Linked DNA regions of Roseibium sp. Sym1. The protein of the gene in region 2 interacts with the protein of the main gene of each other region in a pairwise test. Links are inferred from orthologs where the notes say so. Each region holds a gene or a part of one and is shown on either strand. Other genes may lie near its edges. The genes, in order: O6760_RS19260 and O6760_RS01310.

Region 1 (14,972 bases), 4.0 Mb from region 2 along the record:
CCCTTGGAATTCAAATACAATACAATCTGAACATATTGTATGATTTGTATCTACTTCACGGGAATGCATTTGTCAATCGAGTGCAAATTGTATTGCTTCTGAGCATTTCTTCATTGTATTGTTTGCGCATGCAGGCTACTCAACGTCTTGAATCCTATCTGGAATCCCTTGCGACAAATGCCCGTCCGGGCGACCGTGTCCCCACCGTTCGGCAATTGATGTCCGAATTCGGCGTCTCCCAGGCCGTCGTTCTGCGTGCGACGGAGCGGCTCAAGGCGCAGGGAAAAATATCCGCACAGGTCGGACGCGGGACGTTTTTCGTGGGCGAGGAACATGCGCGGGGACTTGCGGCCGAGACGCACGAAACAAAGGGAAGGGCCGACCAGAAATCGGTCCTTATTCTGCGCCGGTCAACGCGCCTGCAGCGCGGTCGGCGCGTTCTGGAACTCCTGCAGGCACACCTTCAGGAAAACAATTGCCGGGTCGTCGAAGTGGCCTATACGGACAGCCGCGATGCCCTGGACATCCTGCGCAACCTGCCTCATTTCGACGCCTGTATCATTCAGTCGACCTTCGAGACGATCACGATCGACATGTTGGCTGCGGTGCGGCGCAAGTCGGCAGCAATCGTCGTGGACGGAGCCGTTCTTGCAGGCACGGAGGTGGATGCGGTGGGTTTTGAATGGGGGAGCGCCGTCGAGCTGGCACTCGGACATCTGCGTTCCCACGGCCACAGCCGGATCGGCCTCGTGTTGAGCACGCACTTCGTGCTTGCCGCGGAACTCGGCAGGATCTGGTTCGAATGCCGGATGGACGGCGCACCGGATACGCACACCGTGATACAAGTGCCGGCGTGGCCACAGGAGGACTTCGCCGCAAAGGCGGCCGAAGAGATTGCGAATACGCGCAATTCGTCGGGCGAACTGCCCTTCTCCGCGCTCATCGTCTGGGGTGTTGAGAGCGGAAACGTGTTTCTCGACCAACTGAGGGAAAAGGGCATCGACGTCCCTGGAACGCTGTCGGTCGTCCTCCTCGGGCGTACGGATCTCGAGAGCGAGCACGGAGGATTTTTCTCGGTTGCAGGCTCGACGACCTCCGCACAGGCCGAAGCCCTTGAGCAGACGATCCGGAGGCGGTGGGATCGGCCCGACAGTGAATACCGCGTGCGATACCTGCCCCTGAGCCTTCTTGAAGGGCCATCTGTCGCGGATCGGTGATCCGAAAGCCTGGTGAGGACACGTTTTCGGCTTCGCCTGCCGGATCAACCGATCCGTTCTTCGTATCTCTCGAGAATGCCCTGCCCAGGAGATCCGGGGCCGAACACGTGTCCGCACCTACCGGATCCAACCATGTGGCCGGCACCGCGATTGTCCGGTTCGATGGCCAGGTGAGCGAAACCGGACAGTTCGCATCCGGCCAATTTCCGAACATCTCAACGCTCACTGCCGATTGCCGTCTTTCCGGCCTGCCTTTAGGTGACGGACGCATAAATGAAGACGAAATGGCATGGAAAATGGCGAAACACCGCTAGGAAGGGTGCGTGGAGCGGGCTTATTGCCCGGTCAAGCGCACTGACGACGCGGAGTGAAGCCATTTCCATGTCCTTCGGATTTGACCGAATTGGGCTTCCTCAGCGTCGCGAAAGGCTTGAAAATGAACCACATTTCCTGCGCTTTCGCTCCTTGTTGAAGACCAATTCGCCTCAAACCATTTCATCTACATTTATGGGTCCGTCACCTAGACCTCAGACGATCCCGCCGCCGGCGCCCGAAACTTCCGGGCGGATTTCCGCGACCTTCTGGCGGTAGCCGGCCGCGCGGTAGGCGGCGACCGGGTCGGCGGCGCCGCCGTTTTCGAGACGGGCCATGGCCAGGATCGGTTCGACATCGGTGCGGAAGGCTGTCTTCAGCGTGGTCGTTGCCATCAGGGCGTCGTTGTCTTCCTGGAAGCCGGTCAGGGCGGGGCGGTCGACGATGAGGGCCTGGGCATAGGCGCGCTGGACCTCCATGGCCGAGACCATCAGGCTTTCGATCGGATCGGTGACGTTGTGCGACTGGTCGAGCATGTGCGCCGGATCGAAGCCTGGAGCATGGCGGGTTTCCGCGTCGACCAGTTCGTTGAACACCAGGAACAGGCGGTAGGGATCGATCGAGGCCGTGTCGAGATCGTCGTCGCCGTATTTGCTGTCATTGAAATGGAAGCCGCCGAGCTTGCCGAACTGGATCAGCCGGGCGACGATCATCTCGATGTTGACGTTGGGCGCATGGTGGCCGAGATCGACGAGGCAGCAGGCCCTGTCGCCCAGCTCCCGCGCGATCATGTAGTTGGTGCCCCAATCCTGCACGACCGTTGAATAGAAGGCCGGTTCGTACATCTTGTGTTCGGTGAAGAGCCGCCAGTCGTCCGGCAGGCCGGCATAGATCTCTTTCGCGGCCTCCAGATAGCGTTCGAACTGGCGGGTGAAATTGACCTGGCCGGGGAAATTGGAGCCGTCGCCGATCCAGATGGTCAGGGCCCTGGACCCGAGCGTCTTGCCGATCTCGATGCATTCCAGATTGTGTTCGATGGCCTGCCGGCGCGTGGCCGCATCCGTGTGGGTGAGGGAGCCGAACTTGTAGGAGCGCTCCTGGCCGTCCTGGTCCTGGAAGGTGTTGGAGTTCATGGCGTCGAAGCCAAGCCCGAGGGTTTGGGCCTTTGCCTTCAGCTCGGCCGGGTCGGCCTTGTCCCAGGGAATGTGCAGGGAGACGTTCGGCGTTGCCCGTGTCAGCTCGTGAATGACGGCGCAATCTTCCAGCTTGTCGAAGATGTGCCGCGGTTCGCCCTTGCCGGGAAACCGGGCGAAGCGCGTGCCGCCGGTGCCGACGCCCCAGGACGGAATGGCAACGCCATAGGCGGCGACCTTGTCCTTGATGGCGTCAATGGAAATGTCTTGCCGGTCCAACCGCTCGCCCAGAATGTCGTAGTCGCGCCTGAGCGTTTCGGTCCGTGCCTCGTTTTCGCTGGCGATCAGTGCCGTGTCGATCATCATCTTGAAGATCCTTTTCAGGAATTCCTGGCCATTGAGAGTAGGGGGAGGGCATCGCCACCCCATGTGCGTCATCCTGAGGAGCGCGCCAGGCGCGCGTCTCGAAGGATTGGCCTCCTGCTCTTTGAATTTGCCACCCATCCTTCGAGACGGACCTGACGGTCCTCCTCAGGATGACGGGAGTTGTTTAGCCTCTCAGAACGAGGATATTGGCTTGTCGTTACCGCGTGAACGCCTGGACGTTGCCGGCATCGACATTGATGATGTTGCCGGTCGATTTCGCGGAGGCCTCGGAGGCAAAGAAGTAGCTTGCCTCGGCAATGTCCTCCGGCAGCACGGAGCGTTTCAGCAGCGAGCGCTGGCGGTAATGCTCCTCCAGCTCCGACGTGTCCTTGCCATAGGCCTCTGCGCGTTCCTTGAGCCAGTCGCCCGACCAGATCTTGGACCCGCGCAGGACCGCGTCCGGATTGACCACGTTGACGCGGATGCCGTCCGGAGCGCCTTCCAGCGCGAGGCAACGGGCGAGATGCAGCTCGGAGGCCTTGGCGGTGCAATAGGCGCTGGCACCGGGCGAGGCGGCAAGGCCGTTCTTGGAACCGATGAAGATGATCGAACCGCCGACACCCTGGGTCTTCATGACCTGGAAGGCGGAACGCGAGACCAGGAAGTAACCTGTCGACAGGATCGACATGTTGCGGTTCCACAGGTCTAGCGTCGTCTCCTCGATGGGCGCGGACGAGGCAATGCCGGCGTTCGACACCAGGATGTCGACGCCGCCGAATTCCAGCGCCGCGCGGGCGAAGCTGTCGGCGACAGCTTCCTCGCTGGTGACATCCATGGTGACGGCGCGGACAACGTCCTTCGAATAGCGTCCGGAAAGATTGTCGGCGGCCGCGCCAAGGGCATCGGCATCGATGTCCGCAAGGACCACGCAGGCGCCTTCGCGCAGGAACCGTTCCGCCGTGGCCGAGCCGATGCCGCCGGCGCCGCCGGTCACGAGGGCGATCTTGCCGGCAAGGCTCTTCGGCTTGGGCATGCGCTGGAGTTTCGCTTCTTCCAGCAGCCAGTATTCGATGTCGAAGGCTTCCTGCTCAGGCAGGCCGCAATAGGTGGAGACGCTGGAGGCGCCGCGCATGACGTTGATGGCGTTGGTATAGAATTCGCCCGAGATGCGCGCGGTCGCCTTGTCCTTGGCGAAGGTGATCATGCCGACGCCGGGGACCAGATAGACAACCGCGTTGGGATCGCGCAGAGCCGGGCTGTCGTCATGCTTGCAGCGGCCGTAATAGGCGGCGTAATCGTCCCGGTAAGCCTCGACGGCGGCGCCGAGGCCGGACAGGGTCTCGTCGACATCCGGTGTGTTCGGGTCGAAGTCGACCACCAGCGGGCGGATCTTGGTCCTGAGGAAGTGGTCCGGACAGCTTGTGCCGAGGGCGGCGAGCGCCTCCATGTCCTTCGAGCAGACGAATTCCAGCACCGCGTCGCTGTCGTCGAAATGACCGACCATGTGCTGCTTGCCGGACACCATGCCGCGGATGGCCGGCATGAGTTTCGCGGCAACGGCTCGGCGCTCCGCCGGGGCAAGTGCCCGGTGTTTCGAGCCGCCGAAGGCCTCCTTGCCGGCGGTCTTCTGCTCGAACCAGGCAATGGCCTTGTTGATGATTTCCAGCGTGGTTTCGTAGCAGGTCTTCGCATCGTCGGCCCAGGTGAAGAGGCCGTGGCTTTCCAGAACGACGCCGCGCGAATCCGGGTTCTCGAGGCAGAATTTTTCCAGCCACAGGCCGAGTTCGTAGCCGGGGCGCTTCCAGGGCAGCCAGCCGATGTCGCTGCCGAAGATCTCCTGGGTGATCGCCTTGCTGTCGCTGGCAGCCGCAATCGCGATGATCGCGTCCGGATGCATGTGGTCGACATGTTTCTTCGGCACATAGGCATGAAGGGGCGTGTCGATGGAGGCGGCGCGCGGATTGAGGTTGAAGGTGCAATGGGGCAGGTAGCCGACCATCTCGTCTTCGAACTCGACGCCGCGATAGATGCCTTTCAGGGCACGGAGCTTGTCCATGTAGAGCGTCGCGAAGCCGTCCATCTTGATGGTGCCGACATCGCCGCCCGAGCCCTTGACCCAGAGCACTTCCGCCATCTCGCCAGTCAGCGGGTCCTTTTCCATCGCCTTGGCCGAGGTGTTGCCGCCGCCATAGTTGGTGATGCGCTTGTCGGATCCGAGGAGATTGGAACGGTAGAGCAGAAGCTCCGCCTCGTTCATGCCGGAGGCCTTCTGGTCATCCCACAGATCGGCCAGCCGGGACCCGGCAGCGGAATTCAACATCTTTTCCTCCCATGAAAGCCTGACAGCTTGTGTCTCGTTGACTAGAAACTCGCCTGATTGGATCGGTATGTCAATCAAAAACGATCAGAAACAATCATATTGCACTGCAAAATGATCAATTTTGACATTTTATGATTGACAGTGACCGGTATCAGTGGAAATGTTCGATCAATGGGAGGACCAGATGCACGAGAAAGAACGCCACAGGATCATATTGTCCGCAGTCCAGGATCGTCCGGTCGTGACGGTGCAGGAACTGGTGGCGTTGACGGATTCCTCCGAGGCAACCATCCGCAGGGATATTGCCCAGCTGCATGTTCAGAAGAAGCTGCGCCGTGTCAGGGGCGGGGCGGAGTCGATACATCCGCCGCAATTCGTCGGCCTGGCCGGCCGGCCGTTCAGCGTCAACGAAACGATCAACATCGCGCAGAAACGCGCAATCGCTCAAAAGGCGGTGGATCTGTGCGAGGACGGCGACGCAATCATCGTCAATGGCGGAACGACCACGTTCCAGATGGTGCATCCGCTGGCGACCAAGCGCTGCCAAGTGTTCACCAACTCGTTTCCGATTGCCGAGCATCTCCTGAAGAATTCCAAGAACACCATCATGCTGTCGGGCGGGGTGATCTACCGCGAACAGAACATCATCCTCAGTCCCTTCGACAATGACGTGACCCGGAACTTCTACGCCAAGCGCATGTTCATGGGCGCCCAGGGCCTGGGGCCGCTGGGCCTGATGGAAGCGGATCCGCTGCTGATCCAGGCGGAGCAGAAGCTGATCGGCCAGGCGGACGAGCTGGTGGTCCTGGTGGACAGTTCGAAATTCAGTGCACGGTCCAGCCTGATCCTGTGCGCGCTCGACCGGATATCGACCGTCATCACCGATGACGGCATCACGGACAGCGCGGCCAAGATGCTGGAGCAGGCCGACATCAATCTGATCGTGGCGCCGGTGAGCGCCGCACAGAGCAAGGCGACCTCGAACGGGTAGCCGACATTCTGCCGGGTCCTGAGGAGGGGCGGCAGACTGGTGCATCCCGCGTTCGACGAACGCGGACAAGATGCTCCAGCACTTAAGAGCGATCAACTTCCTGCATTCCAAGGAATGCAGGTTGATCTTTGGGAGGAAGCAATGAAACTCTGGAAATCACTTCTGGCCGCAACTGCCGTTGCCGCCGTCACAATCGCCGGGCCGGCCCAGGCCGAGGACAAGCGCATCGCCCTCGTGGTCAAGGCGCTTGGCATCGGCTTCTTTGAAGCTGCCGCGAAAGGCGCGGAAGAGGCCGCCAAGGAACTCGGCGATGTCGAGATCATCTATACCGGCCCGACCGACACCACGGCCGAAGGCCAGATCGAGGTCATCAATGCGCTGATCGCCCAGAAGGTCGACGCCATCGCGATCTCCGCCAACGACCAGGATGCCCTGGTGCCGGCCCTGAAGAAGGCCATGGACCGCGGCATCACCGTCATCTCCTGGGATTCGGGTGTCGCGCCGGAGGGCCGTCAGCTGCATCTGAACCCGTCGTCCAATCCGCTGATCGGCAACATGATCATCAAGCTGGCCGCCGATCACCTGCCCGACGGCGGTGACGTCGCCGTTCTTTCCGCCTCCGCGACCGCCACGAACCAGAACATCTGGATCGAGGAAATGAACAAGGTCAAGGACAACTACCCGGGCATCAACGTGGTCGCGACCGTCTATGGTGACGACCTTGCCGACAAGTCCTACCGCGAAGCCCAGGGCCTGATGCAGACCTATCCGGACCTGAAGGCCATCATCGCGCCGACCTCCGTCGGCATCGTTGCCGCTGCCCAGGCTGTTTCCGATGCGGAGAAAGCCGGCCAGATCAACGTGACCGGTCTTGGCCTGCCGTCCGAAATGGCCGGTCATATCGAATCCGGCGCGTCCAAGTCCTTCGCGATCTGGAACCCGATCGATCTCGGCTACTCCGCCACCATGCTGGCCTACAACCTGGCCACCGGAAAGGCCGAGGCAGCGCCGGGCGCGGAAATCGAAATGGGCCGCATGGGCACGCTGACGCTCAACGACAGCAACGAAGGCGCGATGGCGGATCCGTTCGTCTATGACAGCTCGAACATCGACGACTTCAAGGACATCTTCTAAGCTGGTCGTCACGACCTGACGGAAAACTGTCCGGGACCCGGTGCCTAGGCTCCGGGTCCTCACCTCAAGACTTCTAACACCAGGCTCCGGGATATGGTCATGCTTGCGAACACGCAGGGCAGTGCGGACGTGCATCCGCAATCGGGCGACGCCGTCAGCCCCGTTCTGTCCCTGAAGGGAGTCTCCAAGTCCTTCCCGGGCGTCAAGGCGCTCTCGGAAGTCTCGCTGGAACTCCATCCCGGCGAGGTCACCGCGCTGGTGGGGGAAAACGGTGCCGGTAAATCGACCATCGTCAAGGTTCTGACCGGTATCTACCAGCCGGACGAGGGCGAGATCCGGATCGGCGGTGCGCCCGTCACCTTCCCGACCGCGCAGGATGCGGGCCGGGCAGGGGTCACGGCCATTCACCAGGAAACGGTCCTGTTCGACGATCTTTCGGTGGCCGAAAACATCTTTATCGGCCACGCACCGAAGACGAAATTCGGACTGATCGATCGCAAGGCCATGGTGGACAGGGCGCGGGCGCTGTTGGACCGGATCGGCGCGAAGATCGATCCTGCCGTAACCCTCAAGGATCTCGGCATCGCCAACAAGCACCTGGTGGCCATCGCCCGGGCGCTGTCCATCGATGCCAGCATCGTCATCATGGACGAGCCGACAGCATCGCTGTCGCACAAGGAAATCGAGGAAACCTACGAGCTGGTCGAGCGGCTGAAGGCCGAAGGCAAGGCGATCCTCTTCATCAGCCACAAGTTCGACGAGATCTTTCGCATTGCGGACCGCTACACGGTTTTCCGCGACGGCCAGATGGTCGGGGCCGGCAAGATCGCGGAGGTCGGAGAGCAGGAGCTGGTCAAGCTGATGGTCGGCCGTTCCGTCGACCAGGTGTTCCCGAAGCGCAGTCCGCAGCTGGGCGACGAGGTCCTGAAGGTGGTCGGCTATTCGCACCCGACCGAATTCGAGGATATCGGCTTTTCACTACGGGCCGGCGAGATCCTGGGGTTCTACGGACTGGTCGGCGCGGGCCGCAGCGAATTCATGCAGGCTCTCTTTGGCATCACCAAACCGTCCAAGGGCGCGATCCGCATCGATGACCAGGTTGCCGTCATCCGCGACCCGAACCAGGCCATCGGCCACGGCATCGTCTATGTGCCGGAGGATCGCGGCAAGCAGGGCGCGATCAAGGGATTGCCGATCTTTCAGAATGTCTCCCTGCCGTCGCTGAAGGAAACGTCCCGAAACGGGTTCCTGAGGCTGGCCGAGGAATTCAGGCTGGCGCGCGACTACACGCAGCGGCTGGACCTGCGGGCCGCCGCGCTCGACCAGGATATCGGCGAGCTTTCCGGCGGCAACCAGCAGAAGGTGGTCATCGCCAAGTGGCTGGCCACGAAGCCGCGGGTGATCATCCTGGACGAACCGACAAAGGGCATCGACATCGGGTCCAAGGCCGCGGTTCACGAGTTCATGGCCGAACTCGCCGCCCAAGGCCTGGCCGTCATCATGGTGTCTTCGGAAATTCCGGAAATCCTCGGCATGTCCGACCGGGTCATCGTCATGCGCGAAGGGCGCATTGCCGCCGAATATGAAGGCGATGACCTGACACCCGAACATCTGGTGCGCGCGGCGGCCGGCATCACGGAGGTGCGCTCATGATCCCGCCGGTTCTGAAATCCCGCGAGGCGATCCTGGCGGGTGCGATCCTCATCCTGGTCGGTGCCATCGCCTCGCGCTTCCCCGCCTTCGTCGCGCCGTCGAACCTCGCCAATGTCTTCAATGACACGGCGCCACTGATCATCCTGGCCCTGGGGCAGATGGTCGTGATCCTGACCCGCTGCATCGATCTCTCCGTCGCGGCCAACCTTGCGTTGACGGGCATGGTGGTTGCCATGCTGAACACGGCGATGCCCGGCCTGCCGGTGCCGCTGATCCTTCTGATCGCCGTCAGCCTCGGTGCGCTCATGGGGCTTTTCAACGGGCTGCTGGTCTGGCGGCTGGACATTCCGCCGATCGTGGTGACGCTCGGCACCATGACCATCTACCGGGGCATCATTTTCGTGATTTCCGGCGGCGAGTGGATCAACGCCCACGAGATGAGCGATGCCTTCAAGGCGTTCCCGCGCGAGGTCGTGCTCGGCCTGCCTGTGCTGTCCTGGATCGCGATCCTGGTGGTGCTGGGCTTTGTCGTCCTGATCGGGCGCACACCGCTCGGCCGGGCATTCTTTGCCGTCGGCGGCAATCCGCATGCCGCTGTCTATACCGGCATCAATGTCGGTCTGACCCAGTGTGCCGCCTATGTGATTTCCGGCGCGCTGGCCGGGTTGACGGGCTACCTCTGGGTGGCGCGTTATGCGGTCGCCTATGTCGACATCGCGGGCGGGTTCGAACTTGAAGTGGTCGCGGCCTGCGTCATCGGCGGCATCTCGATTGCCGGCGGTATCGGGTCGGTCGGCGGTGCACTGCTCGGGGCCCTGTTCCTCGGCATCGTCAAGAACGCCCTGCCGGTGATCAACATCTCGCCCTTCTGGCAGCTGGCCATTTCCGGCAGTGCCATCATCATCGCGGTCGCCTTCAACGCCACGTCTAACCGGACCAAGGGCCGGGTGATCCTGAAAAAAGCGGAGCATGCGGCATGAGCGTCACCGCACCTGACACCAGTCCCGCCGGACGGCAGATCCCGGACCGGCTGAAATCGCCGCTGCAGCGTTTCCTGGGGAGCTGGGAGCTGCTGCTGCTCGGTGTGGCCGTCGCCGTTTTCATCCTGAACAGCTTCGCCTCGCCCTATTTTCTCGACCCGTGGAACCTTTCCGACGCGACCTTCAACTTCACCGAAAAGGCGATGATCGCCTTTGCCATGGCCCTGCTGATCATTTCCGGCGAGATCGATCTGTCCGTCGCCTCGATCATTGCGCTGGCGTCGACCGCCATGGGCTTTGCCGTGCAGATGGGCGCGGACACGCCGGTGCTGGTGCTGATCGGTCTCGGCGTCGGGCTGGCCTGCGGCGCGTTCAACGGCGTGCTGGTCACCGGCTTCGGTCTGCCGTCCATTGTGGTCACCATCGGCACCATGAGCCTGTTCCGGGGCATCTCCTACATCGTGCTCGGCGACAAGGCCTATACCGGTTATCCCTCCAGCTTCGCCTTTTTCGGACAAGGCTATGTCTGGTGGGTGATCTCCTTTGAGCTGCTGCTGTTCGCGCTGCTGGCCGTTGTCTTCGCCGTGATCCTGCACAGGACCAATTTCGGCAGGACCGTCTATGTCATCGGCAACAACCCGGTGGGAGCGCTCTTTTCCGGTATCCGGGTGACACGGGTGAAATTCGCCCTGTTCCTGCTGACCGGGCTGATGTCAGGCGTCGCCGCGATCTGCCTGACCTCGCGGCTCGGCGCGACCCGGCCTTCCATCGCCTTCGGCTGGGAGCTTGAGGTCGTCACCATGGTCGTGCTTGGCGGGGTCAGCATTCTGGGCGGTTCGGGCTCCATTCCGGGTGTGGTGATCGCCGCCTTCGTTATGGGTATGGTCACTTTCGGCTTCGGGCTGTTGAACGTGCCCGGCATTGTCATGTCGATTTTCATCGGCCTGCTGCTGATCGGCGTGATCGCCCTGCCGCGTATCGCCCGCCAGCTCCTGGCAAAACGCAAGGTCTGATCCCATGGAAAAAATCGCCTTCAAGATGCAGCTGAACCCGGGCATGGAAGCGGAATACAGGAAACGCCACGACGAGATCTGGCCGGAGCTGGTCTCGCTTCTGAAAGAGGCCGGTATCAAGGACTATTCGATCCATCTGGACCGGGAGACCAATATCCTCTTCGGTGTCCTGTGGCGCGAGGACGGCCACAGGATGGACGACCTGCCCAATCATCCGGTGATGCAGAAATGGTGGGCGCATATGGCCGACATCATGGCCTCGCACCCGAACAACGAGCCCGTCGTCACGGCGCTTGAAACCGTTTTTCACCTGGACTGACCGGGAATGAGCGATATCCGGCATGTCGGTGTAATCGATATCGGCAAGACCAACGTGAAGGTCGCCGTGGTCGATCTGGCCGGGGAGCGCGAGATCGGCGTGCTGAGCCGGCCGAACCAGGTGCTGCCCGGACCGCCTTATCCGCATTATGACCTTGAAGGCCACTGGACCTTCATCTGCGAGGCGCTGGCGGACCTCAACCGTCAACACCGGATCGATGCGCTCTCGGTAACGACCCATGGCGCCAGTGCCGTGCTGCTCGACAGGGCCGGCAAGCTTGCGGCGCCGATGCTCGACTATGAGTTCGACGGCCCGGACAGCCTTGCCGCCGACTACGACGCGATCCGTCCGGACTTCGCCGAAACCGGTTCGCCGCGTCTTTCCATGGGGCTCAATCTCGGCGCGCAGCTGCACTGGCAGCTGAGAAGCGATCCGGAGCTGCTTGACCGGGTCGCCATGGTTCTGACCTATCCGCAATACTGGAGCTTCCGGCTGACAGGTGTGGCGGCCAACGAGGTGACATCGCTCGGCTGTCACACCGATCTGTGGTGTCCGGGAGAGAACCGGTTTTCCACCCTGGTGGACCGGCTTGGTCTTGCAGGGAAAATGGCGCCGGTGAAGAAGGCGGGGGATCGTCTTGGAACGCTCCTGCCTGCGGTCGCCGAGCGCACCGGCCTGGCCGCTGCAACACCGGTTGCCTGCGGCATTCACGATTCCAATGCGTCGCTCTATCCGCATCTGGCTGCCAGAAAACCGCCGTTCTCGGTGGTCTCGACCGGTACCTGGGTGATCGCATTGGCGATTGGCGGCCGTCCTGTCCAGCTCGATCCGGCGCGCGATACGCTGATCAACGTCAACGCCTTCGGCGACCCGGTCCCCTCCGCCCGTTTCATGGGCGGCCGGGAATTCGACATCGTGACAAAGGGCCGGGACCGCACCTGGTCCGAAGCCGACAGGGTGAAGGTCCTTGAAACCCGGGCCATGCTGTTTCCGGCCGTGGAGCCGAGGTCCGGCCCCTTCCAGGGAAGGCATTCCAGCTGGAGCGTCGAGGAGACGGGCCTCAGTGATGGCGAACGGTTCGTCGCCGTCTCGTGGTACCTGGCCTTGATGACCGCCGAATGCCTTGCCATGAGCGGGGCGGACGGGCCGGTCATCGTCGAAGGGCCTTTTGCGAAAAACGCGCTTTACCTCGACATGCTGGGAGCGGCGACCGGGCGGCCGGTTACCGTCTCCGGAGGGTCGTCGACGGGCACGAGCATTGGCGCCGCGATGCTTGTTTCAGGATCGGACCGGCTGCCGGCGGCAGAGCCGGACGCGACAGGGGAGGCGAGCGCCCCCGATCCGGCGCTGGAGGCCTATGCCGAGGCCTGGTTCAGGCAGCTGCGGGCCTCATAACAAGCATCCATTCCAGCCGGATTGTCACGTTTCGGAACCGGATATCACTGGTCCGGCGCATTGGTTCCAGCAAGGTTGCCGCTTATAAACCATTCCACGTCGCAATTGTTTTGATCGCTTGCATTGGCTGTCTCGTTGATATAAAGATATCTTTATATCGACATTGATGCCAGATGAGCGCAAGTGACCGCGATGACCGAAGAGCAGACCCTATCCGTGGAAGATACCCTTGCCGCCCTCAGGGCGGTCGGCGAGACCACGCGTCTCAGGCTGATCGCGCTCCTGGCGGAAAGCGAACTGACGGTCAAGGATGCAACGGCCATATTGGGGCAGAGCCAGCCGCGCATTTCCCGGCATCTGAAACTCCTGGCCGAAGCGGATCTGATCAAGCGCTACCCGGAAGGCGCCTGGGTCTATTATCGTCTGGCGGACGGGCCGGAAGGCCAGCTCGCCCGGGACCTCGTTGCCCGGATTTCCACCGACGATGCCGTGCTTGCCGCGGACCAGGAACGGTTCCAGGCAATCCGCAAGGCCAAGGCGGAGGAGGCGGCCGCCTATTTCGCCGCCCGCGCGCTGACCTGGGACCGGGAGCGTTCGCTGCACGTGTCCGAAGAGGACGTGGAGGCAGCCATGCGCGCCGCCCTCGGCGACAAGCCCTTTCAGTCCTTCCTGGATCTGGGCACCGGCACCGGGCGCCTGCTGGAGGTCCTGTCCGACCAGTATACGTCCGCGCTCGGAGTCGATGCGTCGCATGACATGCTGGCGGTTGCCCGGGCGAATCTGGCCAAGGCCGGATTGTCGAACGCGCAAGTGCGCCACGGCGACGTCTACGCATTGAACGTTCCGCCGCGGTCCTTCGACGTGGTCGCAATCCACCAGGTGCTGCATTTCCTCGACGAACCGGCCCGGGCGCTCAACGAGGCCGCGCGGGCCCTGCGCCCCGGCGGCCGCCTGCTGATCATCGATTTCGCCCCGCATGAACTTGAGTTCCTGCGTGAAAAACATGCCCATCGCAGGCTCGGCTTCGGCCATGAGCAGATGGAACGCTGGCTGGAAGCACTCGAGCTTGACCTGGAACAGGTGACAGACCTGGTTCCGGGCGATGACAACGAAACCAATCTCACCGTAACGCTCTGGCTGGCGCGTGACCGACGCATCGTCACCGACCTGCCTGCTCAAAATCCCTCCCGAGAGGTCGCATAACATGACTGACAGTTCCAACCGCCGTTCGCACCAGGCCGCCTCGACGCCGATCACCGCGTCCTTCGAGTTCTTTCCGCCGAAGTCCGACAAGATGGCCGAGACCCTGTGGAGCACGGTCCAGCGCCTGGAGCCGCTGTCGCCGTCCTTCGTGTCGGTCACCTATGGCGCGGGCGGTTCCACACGGGAGCGTACGCACAAGACGGTCGAGCGCATCCTGAAGGAAACGAATCTGGCCCCGGCGGCGCACCTGACCTGTGTCGGCTCGCCGCGGTCTGAAGTCGATGCCATCGTCAAGGACTACTGGGATCTGGGCGTGCGTCACCTCGTGGCCCTGCGCGGCGACCCGCTGGAAGGCATCGGCTCGCGCTATGTGCCGCATGATGAGGGCTATGCCTATGCCACGGACCTTGTGGCCGGCATCAAGAAAATTGCCAATTTCGACATTTCCGTTTCCGGCTACCCGGAAAAACACCCGGAAAGCGGGACGTGGCAGAAGGAAATCGACAATCTGAAGCGCAAGGTCGATGCCGGTGCGGACCGGATCATCACCCAGTATTTCTTCGACAACGACCTGTTCGACGAATACCTGGAGCGCATTGCGGCCGCGGGCATCAACATTCCGGTGATCCCGGGCATCCTGCCGATCCACAATTTCGAGCAGACCATGGTATTCTCGGCCAAGTGCGGCACGTCGATCCCGCAATGGCTGGCCCGCCGTTTTGCCGGTCTCTCCAATGATCCGGAAACCCGCAAGCTGGTCGGCGTTTCGATCGCCTGCGAACAGGTCATGGACCTGGTCGATCGCGGCATCAACGACTTCCACTTCTACACGATGAACCGCGCCGACCTGACCTATGCCATCTGCCACATGCTGGGCATGGGCCGGAACGAACCGGAGAACCTGGCCGCCTGAAGGGGGCCGCGTTTGTCCGAACG
Region 2 (15,486 bases):
GAAAACAGATTGTCCATGGGCATGGCTGGCATTTTGCGCCGGCCTGGTCTAAGCGCAAGGGGCCGCGCAAGTGCGGGCGTGGCGGCAACGAGGAGACAGACGTGGAAGATCTCAGCCTTTTCTCGCTCGGCATTCTGGCCGCAGCACTGCTGGCAACGGGCGTGGTCGCGGGAATCGTCGCCGGACTGCTCGGCGTCGGGGGCGGCATCGTCATCGTGCCGGTGCTCTACTACATGTTCACGGCCCTGAAGATCGATCCCGCTGTCCTGATGCATGTCGCGGTCGGCACGTCGCTGGCGACGATCCTGGCCACAGGGACCTCTTCCGCGCGCTCGCACTACAAGCGCGGCAGCGTCGACATGGATCTCCTGAAGCGCTGGTGGTGGGCGATCGCGCTCGGCGTGATCGCGGGCGCGACACTTGCCGGCAACATTTCCGGCGGCGCTCTGACCCTTGTGTTCGGCTTTGTCGCGCTGGCGGTTTCCGCCAACATGATGTTCCGCAAGGACGGGGCCAACCTGGCAGACAAGCTGCCAGGTTCACCGGTCAAGGAAGTGCTCGGGTTCCTGATCGGCGGCATCTCCGTGATGATGGGCATTGGTGGCGGGACGCTGGGCGTGCCGACCTTGACGCTGTTCAACTATCCGATCCGCAAGGCGGTCGGCACCGCCGCCGCCATCGGCCTGATCATCGCGGTGCCCGGCACCGCGATGTCGATCTGGTTCGGCCTCGGCGCCGACAACCTGCCGCCGCTGTCCCTCGGCTACGTCAATCTTGTCGGCTTTCTGCTGATCATTCCGGCCTCGACCCTTTCTGCGCCGCTCGGGGCGAAGATCGCCCACACCATCGATCCGTCAAAGCTCAAGCTGGTATTTGCCCTGTTCCTCGGCTTTACCGGCCTGCGCATGATCTACGGTGTCCTGTTCTGACGGGCTCAAGCAGTATCGGTGATGAGTGGATCAAAAGGTTTTATTGGTACCTAGAGGTTCAATCAGGGATACTGGTCCTTTCCGATGCCGCCCGGGCGTCGCCCCGAATACCCTTGGCCTGATACCCTTGGAATGAAATGCTGAAGAAGAATGTCACCATCAGCCTTGATGGCTGTGTGCGGGGAGCGACGCTGTGCTTTCCGGCAACACCGGGCATTATCGCGCTTGGCCTCGTGTTCGGCACGGTCGCAGCCCAGAAGGGCCTGAGTTTCCTCGAAACGGTCATGATGAACTCCCTGGTCTTTGCCGGTGCCAGCCAGTTCGTGGCCATGGAAGTCTATGGCAGTCCGCTCACCTGGGGGCTGGTGATCGCCATGATCGGCGTGACGGCGGCGGTCAACATGCGCATGCTCCTGATCGGTGCCAGCCTCAGGCCGTGGCTCGGCCAGGTGCCCGCGTGGCAGACCTATCCGGCGCTGTTCTTCCTCACCGATCTCAACTGGCTGCTGGCGATTACCGAATATGACAAGGGCACACGCGACTGGGGGGTCTATCTCGGCGGCGGCCTGTTCTGCTGGGCAATCTGGTCGCTGGCGGTGGTGCCGGGCTATTTCACGGGAAGCCTGATCTCCGATCCGAAGGCCTTCGGCCTGGATGTTGTCCTGCCGGCCTTTTTCGCGGCGCTGCTGGTGCCGCTCTGGAAAGGCAAGCGCCAGACGGTCAGCTGGATGGTGGCAGGGGGCGTCGCCGGTCTGACCTGGTATCTGGTCGGCGGGTACTGGAGCATTTTCACCGGTGCCATCGCCGGTGCGTTCGCGGGGGCCTATCTAGATGATTGAGGGGCTCGATGACTGAGGGACTTTTTTCCGCGGACATGATGTTCGTCACCGCCGTTTTCGGCATGGTGGCCGTCACCTACTCGCTCAGGGCCGGGGGCTACTGGATCATGGGCCGGCTGCCGATCACGGACAGGGTGCGGCGCGGGCTGGAGGCGCTGCCGGGAGCGATCATCGTCTCCACCATATTCCCGATCGTGCTCAAGGGCGGCGTTGCCGTCGCCTTGTGTCTCGTCGTTGCCGCAGTTGCCCAGATCAAGCTGCGCAAGGAATATGTCGCCGTGTTTTTTGCAGTCGGCGCCGCCGCGGCGCTGAGGGCGGCGGGCCTATAGGCCAAGCGCCTTTCGGGCGCGGTCGGCTGTTTCTTCCTTGCCCGCGCCCGCATCGACCTCCGCCCAGGACATCTCGCCGATGTCGTAGCCGAGCTGGGTGTCGACCACTTCGGTGGTGGCATCCGAAGCGTCTCCGGCACGTTGGCCAACGCGTTCCTTAAGGACCTCCGCCGGCGCTGTCAGCCACAGGCCCGAAAACCCCGCCTCGACGCGTCTTGCGATTCCTTCAATGCGGTCGCGCTCGTTTTCGTCTGCGAACACGGCGTCGAAAATGGCCGAATGCCCGGCAGCCAGAACACCCTGGATGGTGTCGTCCAGAGCATGGTAGACCCGTTGCGAGGCTTCCTTGGTGTAGGCTTCCGGCGGCGCCTTGTCAGTTTCTGCAATACCGAGCAGGCGCTTGCGCATCACGTCGGTGCGCAGGACACGCGCACCGGGTGCTCGCCCGATGCCGGACGCGATGTCATAGGCCAGCGTGGTCTTGCCCGTGCCGGACAGCCCGCCGATTGCCACCAGTCCGGGGCGCGACGGCTCGAGAAAGGCGAGCGCATAGCGGAAATAGGCTTTTGCCTGGTTCTGCTGCTGCTGTTTCTCCGTCTCGTCCGACTGGGTCAGGGCGGCGCTGGCGGCGATCTTGGACCGGATCGCCGCGCGCATCATCAGGTAGAACGGCAAGGCGGCGAGCCCTTCCGGATGCGTGTCCAGCCGGCTCTTGTCCAAGTAGCGGTTGAACACCCGGTTGGCGGCACGCGGCTGGTCGCGCTCCCACAGATCCATCAGCAGGAAGGCAAGGTCGTAGAGAACGTCCCCGGTGGCTATGGCGTCGGAGAATTCGACCGCGTCGAACAGGACAGGGACCTGGTCGATCAGGACGATGTTGCGCAAATGCGCGTCGCCATGGCAGCGCCGCACCAGGCCCTGGTCGCCCCGCCGCAGGATCAGCTCGTGAAGGCTTGCGAGAACCGTGCGCGCGGTATCGCTCAGATGGCGCACCTCCCCGGCCGGGAAAAGCTCGGGGTGTTCATGAAAGGCGGCTTCGTTCTGCTCCACGTAAGCGGCCAGCTCGGCTTGAAAACCGGCGCCGTCACGGAGGGGAGCGGCGTCGTGGGCCGCCACCATCATGTCGGCCAGCCGGTCGGACAGGTCATCCGCGAACGGTCCCCTTTGCGCCATCACGTCAAGCTCGTTGCGGCGCTCGAAACGGTTCATTTCGACCACCCATTCAACCGTGTCGCCGCCACCGTCCAGGGCCAGGCCGCCATTGGCCTCGCGGGTGACCGGCAGCGCGCGGCGGTAGATCTGCGGGGCATTCAGACCATTGCAGGTGATTTCCGCCTTGCAGGCTTCCTCGCGCAGAGGCAGTGTCGAATAATCGAGGAACGGGTAGCGTATTGCGCGCTTGACCTTGTAGGCCCGGGTGCCGACCAGGAAGACAATGTTGGCATGGGTGTCGATCCGCTTGACCTCCGGCCGGTTCGGGTCGTCGGATGGCAGGTTGCCCAGAAACGCAAGAGCTTCATCTTGGGATTGAGCCTGGTCCATATTCGGTCCTTCAGTGCAAGCGTTGCCACAATGCCCCACCCGGCGAGGGATCAGTTTGATCCTTCTCAATGTGAGACCATGCCGATGTGGCACAAATAACGTGGATTGTCAGTAAAGGAGGGCACCATGAACGACCATCCGGGTTTGAAGAAGATCAGGCTGAACCTGGCCAGGACGAAAGAATATCCGCAAGGCTCGGCACGTCATGGCTATGAGTTCACCGCACCGCTCGACGGCACCGGCCACATCGACGCTGCAGCCTGGAAAAAGGAACGCGCGCATTGCCGCGTGCGCCGCTTCTGGGGCAGCGAGGAAGAGGAAATCGGCCACCTGATCCACCGGCCGGGCGGGTCCTGGGCTTTCCATTACGACATCGATGGAGAAGATGACGACGAAGCCGGTTACCGGTTCGGGTCGCATGCCTTCAATCCGGGCGAGTATGTCTCCATCAAGGACGAGGACGGTGACCTCCACACATTCCAGGTGGTGACGGTGCAGTCGGTCTGAGAAAAGCAAGACAATGCAACGGCCGGAAAGGGCGCCGGGAGACCGGCGCCTTTTCTTTTTGGGTGTTTGAGTTGAAGCGATGAAAGGAATGCGTGGCCAAATCCTTCGAGACGCCGCTGTCGCGGCTCCTCAGGATGACGCTTGGGGGGCGGCAGGCACTTGGATTATCTGAGCTAACAGACGCATCAGCACCCACCAGCGTCATCCTGAGGAGCGAGCTTGCTCGCGTCTCGAAGGATCGGTCACAATCCCCAAGATATCTGTCAATCCTTCCATTTCGGAATGATCTCATTGCCAATTAATCTGATTTTCGCCTCTGACAGGCCGCTGTTTCATACGCTATAGAATGATCAGGCATTTTTGAGCAGGAAACGGATCATGGCTGAAAAGACCGGCGGCGCATTGCTTGTGGAGGCGCTGGAGCGCCATGGCGCGGAGCGGGTGTTCTGCGTGCCCGGGGAAAGCTACCTGGCCGTTCTGGATGCGCTTTACGACGCGAATATCCCCGTCACCGTCTGCCGCCAGGAGGGCGGTGCCGCGATGATGGCCGACGCCCACGGCAAGCTGACGGGCAGACCGGGCATCTGCATGGTCACCCGCGGTCCCGGGGCCACCAACGCCTCGGCCGGCGTTCATGTCGCCGCCCAGGATTCCACGCCGATGATCCTGTTCATCGGCCAGATCGAACGCGGCATGCGCGAGCGCGAGGCGTTCCAGGAAGTCGACTACCGCCAGATGTTCGGCGGCATCGCCAAGTGGGTTGCCGAGATCGACCACGCCGGGCGCGTGCCGGAATTCATCTCAAGGGCCTATCATGTGGCGACGTCCGGCCGTCCGGGCCCGGTGGTGCTGGCCCTGCCGGAAGACATGCTTGTCGAAATGGCCGACGTGCCGCAGCCTCCCGCCTGGTCCCAGGTCGAGACCCATCCCGGACTGACCCAGATGGCGGATCTGCAAAAGCGTCTCTGGGCGGCGGAACGGCCGATCGCGATCCTCGGCGGCAGCCGCTGGTCGGAAGAGGCCGTGGCCGGTTTCACCCGTTTCGCCGAACGCTTCGATCTTCCTGTTGCCTGTTCCTTCCGCCGCCAGATGCTGTTCGACAACCTGCACGCCAACTATGCCGGCGACGTCGGTATCGGCATCAATCCGAAGCTGCTTGCCCGGATCAAGGCGTCCGACCTGATCTTGCTGGTCGGCGGCCGTCTCTCCGAAATGCCGAGCCAGTCCTATTCCCTCTTGGATATTCCGAGCCCCAGCCAGCAGCTGGTGCACATCCATCCGGATGCGGAGGAGCTGGGACGGGTCTACCGGCCGTCGCTCGCGATCCATGCCAGCCCGACCGCCTTCTGCAAGGCCGCGGAGGGTCTGCAGCCGCCATCCGAACTGAAAGGCGCGGGGGAAGCGTCAAAGGCGCATCGGGACTATCTGGACTGGTCCGGCGCGCGCCCCGAAATCCCGGGTGCGCTTCAGATGGCCGGCGTGATGGACTGGCTGGAGGCCAATCTGGGCGAAGATGCAATCTGCACCAATGGCGCGGGCAACTACGCCACCTGGCTGCACCGGTTCCACCGTTTCCGCCGCTTTGCCACCCAGGCCGCCCCGACCTCCGGATCCATGGGCTACGGCCTGCCGGCGGCGGTTGCGGCGAAACTGGCCTTCCCGGAACGCGAGGTCGTCTGTTTCGCCGGCGACGGCTGCCTGCAGATGACCATGCAGGAATTCGGCACCGCCTGCCAGGACGGCGCCAACATCATCGTGCTGGTGATCGACAACGGCATGTACGGCACCATCCGCATGCACCAGGAACGTCACTATCCGGGCCGGCCGTCGGCAACGAAACTGGTCAATCCGGATTTCGCCGCCCTTGCCAGAAGCTACGGCGCTTTCGGCGAGACGGTCGAGACCACCGAAGCGTTCGGCCCGGCCTTCGAGCGGGCCCGTGCCTCCGGCACGCCCGCGGTCCTGCATCTGAAACTCGATCCGGAGGCGATCACCCCCGCTGCAAGCCTGAGCCAGATCCGCGCCGCGGCGGAGGGGAAATAGGGGCGGGAGCTCAACAGACTGCGCTCACGCTGATGCGCCGATTTCCGGATCTGCATGCAGCTTGCGCTGCACTTGTCCGGAATGACGGTGGGGTGGGGAAGGCGTGTATCCCCTCACATCTCCTCCGGCATCTCGGCCACCGGCAATGTCACCAGAGCGATGCCCGGATCGTCGGGCGACGTGCCGACGGTAAAGCCGAGGGCATGGCACATGGAGATCATCGAGGTGTTTTCCTTCAGCACCTCGCCCTTGATCACTTCGATGCCGTCCGCCCTTGCGTAGCGGATGATCAGTTTCATCAGGGCCCAGCCAAGACCGAGGCCCTTCAGGTCGGAACGCACCATCACCGCATATTCGCCGGTCTGGTGATCGGGATCCGCATGCAGGCGGACAACGCCGAGCAGACTGCCGTTGTCCGGATCGATCGCGGTGAAGGCAATGGCGCGGGCATAGTCCAGCTGGGTCAGACGGGACAGGAACCTGTGACTGAAGTCCCGAACGGGCGCGAAGAAGCGCAGGCGCAGGTCTTCCGGGGTCACGGCTTCGAAAAACGCCTTGAACATGTCTTCGTCCTCCGGACGGACGGGACGCACGAAGACGGTCCGGTCGCCCTTCAGGGTGAGGGTCTGCTCCCACTCCTGCGGATAGGGCGTGATCGCCAGGCGGGAGCTTCCGGTGCGGCCGGGCCGTTGCTCCGGGTGGCAAAGGGTCATGCGGGCATCGAGCGCAATCAGGCCGGAAGGCAGCGCCACGATGGGGTTGATGTCGAGTTCCTGGATCTCCGGAATGTCGATGGTGATCTGGGAGAGTTTCACCAGCGCCTGGCCGAGCGCGGCCCGGTCGAGCGCGGGCCGGGACGGGCCGCCGTCGAGCAGGCGCGCAATGCGCGTGCGCCCGATCATCGCCTCTGCAAGGTTCAGGTCCAGCGGTGGCAGTTCGAGGGCGATATCGACACTTTCCTCGATCGAGGTGCCGCCGTGACCGAACACCAGAACAGGCCCGAACTCCGGTGTCTCCGCCAGTCCCAGATAAAGTTCCAGTCCGTGCCGGTCCTCCAGCATCGGGTGAATGGAGATCCCCGCGATCCGGGCGTCCGGGTAATTGAGCTTCGTTTTCGCGATCAGCTCTTGCGCCGCATGCCGGACGGCCTCGGCGCTGTCCAGTCCGAGGCGCACGCCGTCGATACGCGACTTGAACGGCAGATCCGGAGAGATCAGCTTGACGACACAATGCGCGTGCTCCTCGAGAAACGGCCGCGACAGGGCGGCAGCCTCTTCCGGGGTTTCCGCCATCTGCGTGGCCATGATCGGCAAGTCATAGGCCCTGAGCACCGCGACAACTTCAGGAGGGCTGAGCCAGGTCCGGTCTTGCGCCAGCGCGGCCGTGACGATCCCGCGCGCAGTCGCCACATCCGGAGTGAAGCTGCTCGGCAGGCTGGGAGGAACCGCCATCAGAAATTCCCGGGCCTGCGCATCGTGCGCCAGGTGCATGAGGCTGCGCGCCGCTTCCGCCGGGCTGGCATAGTTCGGGATCTTTGCCTCTGACAGGGACGCGCGCACCGCGCCGTCACCGCCGATGAGACCCGCGACAAGGGCCTTGCGCCGGCCCGTGCGCCGCCGGTCGGCCAGTCCGGCGTCGACCACCGCCTTTGCGATCGCCGGCAGGGGCTGGAACGCGCTGGCTGCCTGCAGGACAATGGCCCCGTCAACTTCCGGATCCTTCAGGACCGTGGTGATGGCGCCGGTGATGTCCTCCGGTGAGACGCTCTCCTTCAGGATCACCGAGCCGGCCGCCGCGGGCGTATCGTCCAGGTCTGCATGGGTCCGGCTGATGCCCGCAAGGGCCGTGCGTGTCTCCGGACCAAGATTGGCGAAATCGGCACCCAGGTCCGACAACCGGTCGACCGCCAGGCTTGCCAGGCTGCGGCCATTGGCCAGAACGGCCAGTTTCTCGCAGCGGGGGACGCGGATGTGGGAGAGCGTTTCAAGTGCTTCGAACATTTCATCAAGGTCATGAACGCGCAAAAGCCCGGTCCGGCGGAACACGGTCTCGTATACCAGGTCCGTGCGCGCCAGGCGGCCGGCATGGGTCCGGCCGGTTCCGCCCGTGTCGCGGCTCTTGCCGGAACGGATCACGATCACCGGCTTGCTGCGCGCGGCGGCCCGGGCCGCGGAAATGAACTTGCGCGGAACAGCGATGCCTTCAAGGTGCAAGACGATGGCGCGGGTCCGGTAATCCTGGGCGAAATAGTCGATCAGGTCGCCGATATCGACATCCATGCGCGCACCGAGTGAAACGACCGCGGAAAAACCCGTCCGGTGCGCTTTCGCCCAGGACAGTGTCGCGTTGAGGACGGCGCCCGAGCGCGAGATAAAGGCGACTTCGCCCTTCTCCGGAGGCTCGGCGCTCAAAAGGGCGTTGAGGCCGCTTGCGGGAACCGCCAGCCCAAGCGTTCCCGGGCCGATTAGGCGCAGATTGGTCGATTGCGCGGCCTCCCGGCAGGCCTGAAGCAGGTCTTCCGGCCAGATTTCGTAGCCGGGGGAGGGGATCAGGACAGCTTTCGTGCCACCGGCGCCAAGTTTCGTGATCGTGCCGGGCAGGACCTCGGGTGCGGCCAGATAGATCGCCAGGTCCGGCATGGTCTCCAGGTCTTCCAGCCGGTCGACCTTCCTGCCGTGAAAGGGGACGTCCTCGTCGATGCCGATCAGCGTGACGGGATGGCCGGCCTCGATATCATGCAGGCAGGCGATCAGTTTTTGCGTCAGGACCCCGGGGTGCCGGCAGGGGCCAAAGACCGCGATCGAGCGCGGCGCGAAAAAGCCATCCAGATTTCGAATGGTCACCTGCGCAATCCTTTCCCGCCGCCGAAATCGGCGCCGGTTTCAAAGAACATCCAAACAAAATGCCCGCGGCCCCGATTGTGTCAGGTCCGCGGGCATTTTGCATTGCAAAAAATTCGCTCAGTGCGCCATCAGCACCGGCACGGTCATGGCTTCCAGGATTTCCCGGGTCGCGCCGCCGAACAGGAATTCGCGCATCCGGCTGTGGCCGTATCCGCCCATGACAACAAGGTCGTTGCCGTTGTCGCTGACGTGGTTGAGCACGGTGTCGGCAATGCCTGCCTGCGGGTTGGTGATCACCTCCACGGTGACATCCATGTTGTGGCGGGCGAGATAGTTGGCGACATCGGCACCCGGCTGTCCCTGGGCCGTCGTTGCCTTTTTCTCGATCACCAGGAGCGTGATCTTGTCGGCCTTTTCAAGCACCGGCAGAGCGGCGTGAATGGCCCGGGTCGCGGTGGAACTGCCGTCCCAGCCGACCAGGACATTTTTCGGCTGGAACGCCTTGCTGCCGATATAGGGCACCAGCAGGACAGGCACGCCGCTTTCGAACAGGATGGTTTCGATCAGCAATTCGCGCATGGGCTCCGGCTGGTCGGGATTGGCCTGGCCGACCACGACGAGATCTGTCGGCCGGCAATGTACCAGGACGTTTTCCAGCGGTCCGCCGGTCAGGATTTCGGCAACCCGGCTTTCGCTGTTGACCGCCGCAAGGCGGGCGAGTTCGTCAAACTCCTTCTTGGCTTCATTGGCGGCCGCAATCGCCTGTTCATGCGCGGCCTGGAGATAGTCGACCGGCATCGGCGCTGCGGCAAAGGCCGGCACCACAGGCTCGAACGACACGGCCAGGCCGGTCACGTGAGCATCGTGCGTGCGGCCGAATTCCAGCGCATACTTGGCGGCCGGCTGATCGCCCGCGAGATCCAGAACAGTCAAAATATCTTTGATCGGCATTTAACCCTCCTATGGCCGGTACATGCGTATCGAACCGGCCTTGCCAGAAAATTACAGGAGCGATGGTGCAACCGTCCTTGACGCGTATCAAACGGAAATCCGCTCCCGCTGGCCGAAACGGAAAAAATGCGCAATATGGACCCATGTCGAAACGCTGGCTCTATCTGGCCCTGCCGCCGTTCCTGCTCGTGGTGGCCGCCTTCGTGCTGGTTCAGCTCTTTCTGGAGCTGGACAGGGACAGCATTGACCGCAAGGCGGCCGAACGCCTGACGCTGTACCGCCAGACGATCCTCGGCGAATACCAGAAATACCGTTACCTGCCCTACATGATCGCACGCGATCCGCGTGCGACCTCCGCGCTGGGCCTCGGCCAGCCGGTTGAGAGCGCCAACCGTTTCCTCGAGGAAATGGCGGAAAATTCCGGCGTCGAGCTGCTCTACGTGATGAATGCGGAGGGCACGACGCTGGCCGCCAGCAACTGGCAGGACAGCCTGTCGCTGGTCGGCCGGAACTATGGTTTCAGGCCCTATTTCAAGTCGGCGTACCAGGGCCGGGAGGGCCAGTTTTTTGCCATCGGCGCAACCTCGGACGAACCGGGCCTGTTTCTGGCAAGACCGACCCCGGTTACCGGCAAGCCGGTCGGGGTTGCCGTCGTCAAGGTGGATATGGGGCCGCTGGAAGAAGCCTGGGCCGAAGGCGGGGAAACCGTGTTTGCCTCCGACGCAAACGGCGTGATTTTTCTCTCCAGCCAGCCCGAATGGCGTTACCGCACGCTCGCCGCCCTGCCCGAGGAAGTGCGCCGGACGATCGAGGCCACCCGTCAGTATGCCGGCCGGGATCTGACACCGGTCAGCGACCGGCCGGTGCAGGCCAAGCAGCAGCTCGTGATTGACGGCAGGGCCTTCCGTCACAATTCGGCGGATGTCGGCCTGCTCGGCTGGACGCTGCATTTCCTGGTACCGGTCGAGGAAACCCGCAAGAGCGTGCTGCCGATCTGGGCGGCTGCGATCACCTTGTGTCTCATCTATGCGGTTATCGTGCTGGTCCTGCGTGGACGGCGCCTGCGCAAGGCATCGGCGCTGCTGCGCCAGGAATCGGCCGGTCTCAAGGAACTGAACACGCGCCTTGTCGAGGAGATTCAGGAGCGTCGGCGCGTGGAGCGCGAGCTTCTGGAAGCGCAGCGCGGTCTTGCCCGGTCGAACCGCCTAGCGGCTGTCGGCGAAATGTCCGCCGCCGTCGTCCATGAACTCAGCCAGCCGCTCGCCGCCCTCAGGATGTTCGTGGCGGGCACCCGCAAGTTCCTTGAAAAGGGAGATACCGACACGGCTGCGGAAAACCTGGACGAGATCGACTCCCTGCAGATGCGCATGGCCCACCTCACACAGGAGCTGAAACGCTTCGCCCGGCCGGGTGAAAGCCGGATCGAGAAGATCGACCTGAGGGAAAGCGTCCGTGTCGCGGAAAAGATCGTGCGGCCGCGTTTCGAGGAGACAGGCGTCACCCTGGATCTGGACCTTCCCGACGCGCCGCTGGAGGCCGAGACGGCGCCGCTGAGGATCGAACAGATCCTGGTCAACCTGTTGCGCAACGGCGCCGATGCGGCCGCAAGCGAGGAGCAGGGCAAGGTGACGCTCCGGGCCGACCAGCAGGAAGGGCAGGTGATCCTGCGGATCTCGGACAATGGCCCGGGCATTCCGGAGGATCTGCGTGAACGGATTTTCGATCCATTCTTCTCGACCAAGGCCAGTTCGGGCGGCATGGGGCTGGGACTCGCCATTTCGATCCGTCTTGCGGAAGATCTCGGCGGCGGCTTGTCAGTGACGGCGAACACCCCTAAAGGAGCCGTGTTCGAACTCCGGCTGCCGGGCCTCGGCGAAGGGCATGCCGACAATGATCCCCTACCGGATCTGAAATCCGAAGCGGCCGAATGACAGACCAGCATATCAAGATCCCCGTCCTGATCGTTGACGACGATCCCTCCATGCGCGCCGCCCTCAGGCAGTGGATCCGCCTGGCCGGCTACGAAACCCAGGAAGTGGCCACTGTCGATCAGGCCCTGGCGAAGCTGTCGCCGGGCTATGAGGGCTGCGTGGTGTCCGACGTGATGCTCGACGGCGAGGACGGCATGATGCTGCTCCGCCGGGTCAAGGATCTGGATGCCGACCTGCCGGTGGTGCTGATCACCGGGCACGGTGACGTCCCCATGGCCGTGGAAGCCATGCGCGCGGGCGCCTATGACTTCGTCGAGAAGCCCTTCGATCCGGACCTGATCGCGGATGTGGTACGGCGCGCCTGTGACAGGCGTGCACTGGTGCTTGAAAACCGTGCTCTCAAGATGCAACTGACCGACAGCGCCGGCCTGGAAAGCCGCTTGATCGGATCGAGCCCGGCGATGCAGGCGCTGCGCCGGCAGATCCTGCATTTTGCCGGGACCGATGCCGCGGTGCTGATCACTGGAGAAACCGGAACCGGCAAGGAAGTCATCGCCCAGGCGCTGCATGATTTCAGCCCGCGCAAGGACGGGCCGTTCATGGCGATCAACGCCGCGGCGCTGCCCGAGGCGATGGTCGAGGCGGAACTGTTCGGTCACGAGGCGGGCGCCTTTACCGGTGCGGATCGCCTGCGCATCGGGCGGATCGAGGCGGCCGGTGGCGGCGTCCTCTTCCTCGACGAGATCGTCTCCATGCCGATGGCCTTGCAGCCGAAACTGCTGAGGGTGCTTCAGGAAAAGAAAATCGACCGGATTGGCGGCACCAAACCCGTCGATGTGGATATCCGCCTGATCAGCGCCGCAAATATCGAACCGGGCGAGGCGGTCCAGTCCGGCCGCCTGCGCGAGGACCTTCTGTTCCGCCTGAACACGATCGAGTTGCGCGTGCCGCCGCTGCGCGAACGCGGCCGCGACGCGCTGCTGCTGTTCGACACATTCCTGAACCGGTTTGCGGTCCAGTACGGCCTGGAGCCGCCTGTGACAAGCGCGCGGGACGAGGCCTTCCTGCAGACCTATGCCTGGCCAGGGAATGTGCGCGAGCTGCGCAATGCCGCCGAACGCTTCGTGCTCAACGCGCCGGTTAGCCCGCAGCCGCTCGAGGCGCTCGTGACCGGGCAGCGTGATCAGGGAGAAATGCCGGCCGGTGGCGGACTGAAGGACCTCATGGATGCTTATGAGCGCAACCTGATCGAAGGTGCCCTGCGCCGCCATGGCGGACGCATTGCCGATGTCATGCGCGAACTCAACCTCCCAAGGCGAACGCTGAACGAAAAGATGACGCGGCTGGGCCTGAGCCGTGAACAGGTCGGCCAGGCGGACGCCTCGGAAAGCTGAAACCTGTCACCGGACAGTCGTGTTTCGGCGGAATTCCGCCGATGGCAAACGGGGATCGGCAAGATCTTGCCGAGCTGCACCGCAGCATCCGCGGCTCGTCGCCACGAAACCGCAGAAATTCCCTCAAACAGGTGTTGTCAACGCCACTTGGCACGGGTCATGCTACGGCACCATCGACTTGGTGCGGGCCTGCAGCGCAGAGCGTGCAGGCTGAGCCGCCAAGGAAATGAGCAAAATATCTTGGGAGGATTTCATGCTCTTTTCACTCAAGTCCGCTACCGCGGTATCCGCGCTTGCGCTCGCCACTGTCTTTGCCACCGAAACCTTTGCCCAGGACGTGACCTGGAACGTCTCGCTCTGGGGCAAGCGCCGCGCCTTTACCGAACATGTCGAAAAGCTGGCGGAAGAAGTTGCCGCGAAGACTGACGGCAAGTTCGTGATCAATCTGCATTATGGCGGTGCGCTGTCCAAGTCCCGCGAGAACCTTGACGGTATCTCCTTCGGTGCATTCGAGATGGCCCAGTTCTGCGCTTCCTACCACGCCGACAAGAACCCGACCCTGACGGTTCTGGAACTGCCGTTCCTTGGTGTGTCCGACCTGGAAACCGAAGTGAAGGTCTCCAAGGCACTCTATGAGCATCCGGCCGTGCAGAAGGATCTCGCACGCTGGAACGCCAAGCTGCTGATGCCGTCGCCGATGCCGCAGTACAACTTCGCCGGCAAGGGCGATGTACCGACCTCCGTCGCCGACTTTGACGGCATGCGCGTGCGCGCGCTGGGCGGTCTCGGCAAACTGATGGAAGCCGCCGGCGCGGTGCCGACCTCGGTGACCGCCTCGGAAACCTACCAGGCCATCGACAGCGGCACGGTCCAGGCGGCCGGCTTCGCTCCGCATGCGCATCTGGCCTTCAAGGTCATCGAGGTTGCCAACTGGTGGACCAAGAACCTCAACCCGGGCACCGTGCATTGCCCGGTCGTGGTCAATGTCGACGCCTACAACGCCCTGCCGGACGATTTCAAGGCAGCGCTTGACGAGTCGGTCGATCCGGCGATCGCGCATTACCTCGACACCTACGCCAAGGTCTATGACAAGTGGTGGCCGGAACTGGAAGAGCGCGGCATCACGCAGGTCGAGTTCTCGGACGAGGAACTTGCCGCCTTTGCCGAAAAGGCGGGCCCGATCCACGCCGCCTGGGTGGAAGAGCAGACTGCAAACGGCCTGCCCGCGCAGGAACTGCTCGACATGGTCAAGAAGACCATCGCCGAATAAACCGGCACTCCTGACTTGACCCTCATGCTTTCCGGCGCGCGATCACGATGCGGGCGCCGGAAAGCCCTGCTCGGGGCTTTTACTCATGATGACGACTGATCCCGGTGGACGTTCCTCTTCGGAACGCCCGGTTACGTATATCCGTTTCGACGGCTGGCTCGGCCATGTCGAAAACGCCTTCAACATGTTCGCGGCTTTCTCGATTCTCGCCTTGATGCTGCTGGCCGTCGCCCAGGTACTGGGGCGTCTGGCCTTCAACACGCCGATCCCCGGCTTTATCGACATCACGGAACAGGCCATGGCGATCTTCGCCTTTGCGGGCGTCGCCTACTGTCAGCGTGTCGGCGGCCATATCCGGATGGAGATCGTGCTCGGCAGGCTCAGTGGCCGAACGCTCTACATCTGCGAGATGGTCGGCGTCATCCTGATCGCCTTCACCGTTGCGTTGCTGATCTGGGGGTCGCTGTTTCACTTCGAACGCGCCCTGAACATTGGCGACAGCACCATGGACATCCGGCTGCCGACCTGGCCGTCCAAGTTCATGATCCCCCTGGCACTGAGCCTCCTGTTTCTGCGTTTGCTGATGCAGGTCTACGGCTATGCCCGACTGGTCGCGAACCCTGCGCGCGAACCGATTGCCGTGCCGGTGATTGAAGACGTCGAGGAGCACGCCAAACATGAAATCGAAGAAGCCTTTGGTGACGACCTCGACGAAGGAGAGGCCAAATGACGCCGTTTGAAGTTGGCCTTTTGATGACCGGTGTGCTGCTGGTCCTGGTGGTCATCGGGGTCCGGGTGGCCTTTGCCGCCGCATTCACCGGGCTTGTCGGACTGATCATCCACTTCTCCATGAAGATGGGCTTCGAGCGCGGCTTCTTTGTCGCCCTGCAGATGGCCGGCACCATCCC

The links.
Region 1: the proteins of O6760_RS01310 (region 2) and O6760_RS19260 interact in binary tests that used the Escherichia coli proteins (3 or more experiments, as listed by UniProt). The link is inferred for Roseibium sp. Sym1 from one-to-one orthologs.

What each region holds. Positions count from the first base shown.
Region 1 is NZ_CP114786.1:4,234,640-4,249,611, forward strand. Bases 4,629-7,435 are described here. They hold O6760_RS19260 (DeoR/GlpR family DNA-binding transcription regulator), read left to right. Parts: upstream 4,629-5,532; coding sequence 5,533-6,339; downstream 6,340-7,435. Other genes in these bases: O6760_RS19255 (bifunctional rhamnulose-1-phosphate aldolase/short-chain dehydrogenase), read right to left, coding at 4,629-5,348; rhaS (rhamnose ABC transporter substrate-binding protein), read left to right, coding at 6,481-7,435. Also shown: O6760_RS19245 (GntR family transcriptional regulator), read left to right, coding at 129-1,217; rhaI (L-rhamnose catabolism isomerase), read right to left, coding at 1,745-3,028; more of O6760_RS19255, read right to left, coding at 3,246-4,628; more of rhaS, read left to right, coding at 7,436-7,473; O6760_RS19270 (sugar ABC transporter ATP-binding protein), read left to right, coding at 7,567-9,126; O6760_RS19275 (ABC transporter permease), read left to right, coding at 9,123-10,106; O6760_RS19280 (ABC transporter permease), read left to right, coding at 10,103-11,119; rhaM (L-rhamnose mutarotase), read left to right, coding at 11,124-11,438; O6760_RS19290 (FGGY-family carbohydrate kinase), read left to right, coding at 11,445-12,833; O6760_RS19295 (ArsR/SmtB family transcription factor), read left to right, coding at 13,026-14,036; metF (methylenetetrahydrofolate reductase [NAD(P)H]), read left to right, coding at 14,038-14,949. UniProt on the Escherichia coli protein: Represses ulaG and the ulaABCDEF operon. Two ulaR binding sites have been identified in each promoter.
Region 2 is NZ_CP114786.1:278,655-294,140, reverse strand. Bases 6,103-9,423 are described here. They hold O6760_RS01310 (bifunctional acetate--CoA ligase family protein/GNAT family N-acetyltransferase), read right to left. Parts: upstream 9,033-9,423; coding sequence 6,303-9,032; downstream 6,103-6,302. Other genes in these bases: O6760_RS01305 (universal stress protein), read right to left, coding at 9,150-9,423; O6760_RS01315 (thiamine pyrophosphate-binding protein), read left to right, coding at 6,103-6,189. Outside these bases: O6760_RS01340 (sulfite exporter TauE/SafE family protein), read left to right, coding at 102-929; O6760_RS01335 (AzlC family ABC transporter permease), read left to right, coding at 1,067-1,768; O6760_RS01330 (AzlD family protein), read left to right, coding at 1,777-2,097; O6760_RS01325 (bifunctional aminoglycoside phosphotransferase/ATP-binding protein), read right to left, coding at 2,092-3,639; O6760_RS01320 (hypothetical protein), read left to right, coding at 3,766-4,146; more of O6760_RS01315, read left to right, coding at 4,525-6,102; more of O6760_RS01305, read right to left, coding at 9,424-9,983; O6760_RS01300 (sensor histidine kinase), read left to right, coding at 10,127-11,914; O6760_RS01295 (sigma-54-dependent transcriptional regulator), read left to right, coding at 11,911-13,308; O6760_RS01290 (C4-dicarboxylate TRAP transporter substrate-binding protein), read left to right, coding at 13,562-14,578; O6760_RS01285 (TRAP transporter small permease subunit), read left to right, coding at 14,664-15,308; O6760_RS01280 (TRAP transporter large permease), read left to right, coding at 15,305-15,486. UniProt on the Escherichia coli protein: Catalyzes the acetyl-CoA-dependent acetylation of lysine residues of a large number of target proteins. Acetylates RNase R in exponential phase cells and RNase II.